2 regions of the Chromobacterium rhizoryzae genome follow, and region 1 is predicted to be linked to the other one. Evidence: riboswitches for the same ligand, from Rfam matches in the RefSeq annotation. Region 1 holds a riboswitch; the other holds the start of a gene.
The links. A riboswitch is a leader RNA that binds a small molecule or an ion and turns the genes downstream of it on or off. The one in region 1 is predicted to bind glycine.

Region 1 (2,447 bases):
CTGGCAGCTGGCGCATGAACTGCTGGCGCTCAGCGGCGACATCGCCCCGGAACAACAGCTCAGGCTGGACCAAGCGGCCCACGCGCTGCAACTGGACACCCGCGCGCCGGCGGCGCCGGCCATCCTGCCGCCCGCCGAGCCGGCCATAGCGGCAGCCTCAACCGTTCCCGCCGCGGCCCCCGCCGCCAAGGCCAGCGCGCCCGCCAAGAAAGCGGCGCCGCCGCGCAAGCCGGCCGCCAAAGCCCCGGCCAAGCCCACCGCCGGCAAGCCCAGCGCCGCTGCCGCCAAACCCGCTCCGGCCGCCAAACCCGCCAGCAGCAAACCGGCCGCGGCCAAGCCGGCGCCCGGCAAACCCCCGGCGGCCAAAACCGCCAAAGCGCCAGCGGGCAAAGCCAGCGTGGCCAAAGCCCCCGCAGCCAAAACCCCGGCCGCGCGCAAACCCGCCGCCGGCAAGGACGCGGCCAAGCCCAAAACGCCGAGCAACTAAGCATCAGCCAGCGCAAAAACGCCCGGACAGCCAAACCGCCGTCCGGGCGTTTTCATGTTGATATCGCACTGCAACATTTTTGCCTCGCCCCATGTATACAGTCGTTGACTGAACAATACAGCAAACGCTAATATCCTTGCCTGCTGCGGGAGAGAGGGGCATGCGCCCCCGCCGAAGACGCAAACTCCCATAATCGCTCAGGCAACAGTACCGCAGCCCATGGATACCAGCCGATTGGAGAGAGGCCCTAAGCGCCCGTTCATCATCTGCTACGCTTCAGCGAGAGCGCGTCGGATGATGTGACCGGCCCTTAGCCGCCCACCGAAGGGGCAAGTGACACCCGGCAAGGCCCGCACACAGGCCGCGCCCGTCATCTAACTCTCAGGTAAAAGGACAAGGGGAGAGGCAATGCCGGCAGCGCCGCGCCCATGCGCGGCCCGCCGGCCGTGCTCAGAACGTGCTCACGATCTCGCGAGCAAGGACGAGACAAGGCGAAAACAGCTGAGAAAGCGGAATGTACGAGTAGTACATGAGCATTTCGAAGCGGGTTTCAATGTCGTATCGTCGCAGCGCAGCAGATCGTGCACCAGCTCTCAAGGAAAACCCGTGTTCGAAACTCTTGCCCAGGCTGCGCGCCACCTGGCATGGCCCGCCCATTGCCAACCCATTTTCCCACCCGGCTTCGCCGCGCATCTCGGCGCCAGCCTGTTTGACCATTGCAACTACATGCTTACCCTGATCTATCTGATCGCCATCACCGCGGAAGCGATGACCGGCGCGTTGGCGGCCGGCCGCCGCAATATGGACATCTTCGGCGTTACCGTCATCGCCTTCCTCACCGCCCTGGGCGGCGGCACCGTGCGCGACATCGTGCTGGGCCGCTACCCGATAGGCTGGACCCAACACCCGGAATACGTCGGCCTGGTCATCGCCGGCGGCCTGGCCGCCGTGTTCGTGGCCCGCTATATGAAACGCCTCAGCCGCGTGTTCCTGGTGCTGGACGCGCTGGGCCTGATCGCCTTCACCATCATAGGCTGCGGCGTGGCCCAGTCCATGGACTACCACCCGGTGGTGGTGGTGATGGCCGGCATGATCACCGGCATTGCCGGCGGCATCCTGCGCGACGTGCTGTGCAACCGCGTGCCGGTGGTCTTCCGCCAGGAGCTGTACGCCAGCGTCTCCTTCGCCGTGGCCCTGCTCTACCTGGGCCTGATCAAGCTGGGCGTGCCGCATGATCTCAACGTGCTGGCCAGCTTCGCCGTCGGTCTCGCCATCCGTCTGGCCGCCATCTGGCGCGAATGGCGGCTGCCGGTGTTCATGTATCGGCACGACCTGCACTGACTAAGAGCCGCTAACAAAACCTCGCAGAGAACCTGAGCCAAGGCGCGCCGACGCAGGCAGTACAAGTGGTACGACAAGGAGGCGCAACGCAGGATCAGGGGTTTTGTTAGCGGGTCTAAGCGCCTCTGTTTACCGCTGCGCCGCGGCATCAGGCTTGAATCCCCGCCAGCAGCAGAAACAAGGCCGCCTGACTGGACACGCCCAGCTTGGCGTACAGATGGCGGCGGTGCACCTTGGCGGTTTCCAGCGAGATGCCCAGCTCGCGCGCCACGCCCTTGGTGGAGTGGCCGCCGAGTATCAGCAGCGCCACCTCCCGCTTGGTCAACGGCGAGGAGCCCTGCGCGTGCAGCGCCTCCTCCAGCTGCCGGCGGCTCTGCCTGCCCGCGTTAGCCGCCGGCTGACGCAGCCCTTCGTCCAGACGCGCGGCCAGACGCGACAAGGGCAGCAACCAGGGCGCGAACAGATTGCAAACGCCCAGTTCCTGCTCGCTGAAGCGGCGTTTGCTGCCCAGCGACAGAGACAGCACGCCCTCCGGCAACACTTGCAGAAACTGGATTTCATCCGCCACCACATTGCGCGAAAAGTAACGGCGAAAGTACTCCGTCTCCCGGAAACGGTC
Region 2 (2,447 bases), 1.9 Mb from region 1:
TCGTTGATGGCCAGCACTTCGCCGGCAATCGGACAGTAGATGTCGGAAGCGGCTTTCACCGACTCCACCACGCCGGCCTGCTCTTCCTTGGCGAGCTTGGCGCCCACTTTCGGCAATTCGACGAAAACGATGTCGCCCAGCAGTTCCTGTGCGTGCTCGGTAATGCCCACGGTCACGGAGCCGTCGGCTTCCAGGCGCAGCCATTCGTGGCTTTCAACGTATTTGAGTTCGGCGGGGATGTTGCTCATGAGTGTCTCCAGTCAAATCCAGGTCTTAAACGATATTCCCGGCCGCGTCGCGCGGCCTGCCCAAGCACGCCGCTCAGGCGAAAACTTTTTTGCCGTTGCGCACGAACGGCATTTTGACCACGCGCACCTCGGTCAAGGTTCCGCGCAGATCCACCAGCGCCGTATCGCCGGTGCCGGCCGGCACGCGCGCGATCGCGATGGAGTGTTTGAGGGTGGGCGAGAAGGTGCCGCTGGTGATCACGCCCTCGCCTACGCCTTCCACCACCACTTTCAGGCCTTCGCGCAGCACGCCGCGGCCTTCCAGCACCAGGCCCACTTGCCTGGTTTTCAGGCCGGCGGCTTTCTGCGCCTCCAGCGCCTTGCGGCCGATGAAATCGCGCTCCGCCGGTTCCCAGGCGATGGTCCAGCCCATGCCGGCCTCCAGCGGGGAAACGGTTTCATCCATATCGTGGCCGTAGAGATTCATGCCGGCTTCCAGGCGCAGGGTGTCGCGCGCGCCCAGACCGATCGGCGCCACGCCGGCGGCCTGCAGTTGCTGGAAAAAGGCCGCGGCCTCGACGCCGGGCAGCATCACTTCCAGGCCGTCTTCGCCGGTGTAGCCGGTGCGGGCGTAGAACCAATCGCCGGCGGGCTGGCCTTGGAAGGGCTTCAAGGCCTGGATGACGTCGGCGAGCTCGGGCTTGACCGCGCAGACCTTGGCGATGGCCTGCGGGCCCTGCACCGCCAGGATGGACAGATCGCGGCGCACCTTGATGTCCACGTCGAAATCCGCCTTGCGCCCTTCCATCCAGGCCAGGTCCTTGTCGGTGGTGCCGGCGTTGATCACCATGCGGTAGCCGTAGGAGGTCAGATAGACGATCAGATCGTCCACCACGGTGCCGTCGGGGGTGAGCATGCCGGAATACAGCGCCTTGCCTTCGAAGCCGAGCTTGGCCACGTCGTTGGCGATCAAGCGCTGCAGCCAGACTTTGGCGTCCGGGCCGCTGATGTCCAGCACCGTCATATGGGAAACGTCGAACATGCCGGCGTCGCTGCGCACGATCTCATGTTCCTTGAGTTGGGAGCCGTAATGGATGGGCATTTCCCAGCCGGCGAAATCGACCATCTTGGCGCCGGCGGCGATATGGGATTCAAACAGGGGGGTGCGTTTCGGGGCCGTCATCGGTGCGTCCTTAGCAAAAGCGTGTAGTGTTGCTCTATTCCCTACACCCCTCTGTCCCTGCACCTGAGATTTTCCGGCCTTGCGGCCGTTAGCCCCTTCGGTGGGCATCCGCGGATGCCGCTCTCCAGATTCGGCGAACTGGCTGCGGCCAGTCCGATGATGCAGTCCTTTTGCCTGAGCGATTGCGGGTGCGCTTGCGCCTTCGGCGGTGGCGCGGACGGCCACTCTCTCCTGCATGACGAGCCAGATTATGGTTGCTGGGCCGGGGCTTGGCAAGCCGTGTTTATCTTCAACTTAAACAATGACTTAAAATATTCGAAACCGCAAAACATTGAACCGGCATTGCTTCGTTTAAGATCGATTACGAACATATTTCATTTCCTTATCGATCAAAAAATAGATGACCACCCCATTGCGCCGGCGCTGATCGTAAGATGACATCCATCTTGACCAAGCACGATCTCTATCCGATCTGGAAAGGAAACCGCGATGCGAAAACTGATCAACGATCCGCGCCATGTGGCGCGGGAGATGCTGGAAGGCCTGGCCGACACCCTGCCCGGCCTGGCGCTGCTCGAGGAAGAAAACGTCTTGCTGCGGGCGGACCTTCCCGCCGGCGGCCTGCGCGACAAGGTGGCGCTGATTTCCGGCGGCGGCAGCGGCCACGAACCGGCCCACGCCGGCTACATCGGCCACGGCATGCTGGACGCCGCCGCGGTGGGCGACGTGTTCACCTCGCCCAGCGTAGACACCGTGCTGGCGGCGATCCGCGCCGTCGCCGGCCCCAAGGGCGTGCTGCTCATCGTCAAGAACTACACCGGCGACCGGCTCAACTTCGGCCTGGCGGCGGAACTGGCCCGCGCCGAGGGCATCGCCGTCGACAGCGTGGTGGTGGCCGACGACGTGGCGCTTCGCGACACCGTGGAGCCGGCGCGCAGGCGCGGCATCGCCGGCACGGTGCTGGTGCACAAGATCGCCGGCGCGGCGGCCGCCTCCGGCGCCGGCCTGGCCGAGGTCGCCGCCGCGGCGCGGCAGGC

Region 2: another riboswitch for glycine. It lies ahead of gcvT (glycine cleavage system aminomethyltransferase GcvT); the one in region 1 lies ahead of JC616_RS14260 (trimeric intracellular cation channel family protein).

The regions. Positions count from the first base shown of each region.
Region 1 covers NZ_CP066126.1:3,195,775-3,198,221, forward strand. The annotation lists gene JC616_RS14250 (DUF3141 domain-containing protein) at 1-487, shown strand, start outside; glycine riboswitch at 624-710, shown strand; glycine riboswitch at 712-894, shown strand; gene JC616_RS14255 (hypothetical protein) at 938-1,204, opposite strand; gene JC616_RS14260 (trimeric intracellular cation channel family protein) at 1,214-1,828, shown strand; gene JC616_RS14265 (LuxR C-terminal-related transcriptional regulator) at 1,977-2,447, opposite strand, start outside.
Region 2 covers NZ_CP066126.1:1,265,696-1,268,142, reverse strand. The annotation lists gene gcvH (glycine cleavage system protein GcvH) at 1-248, opposite strand, end outside; gene gcvT (glycine cleavage system aminomethyltransferase GcvT) at 322-1,410, opposite strand; glycine riboswitch at 1,452-1,548, opposite strand; glycine riboswitch at 1,563-1,654, opposite strand; gene JC616_RS05825 (dihydroxyacetone kinase family protein) at 1,900-2,447, shown strand, end outside.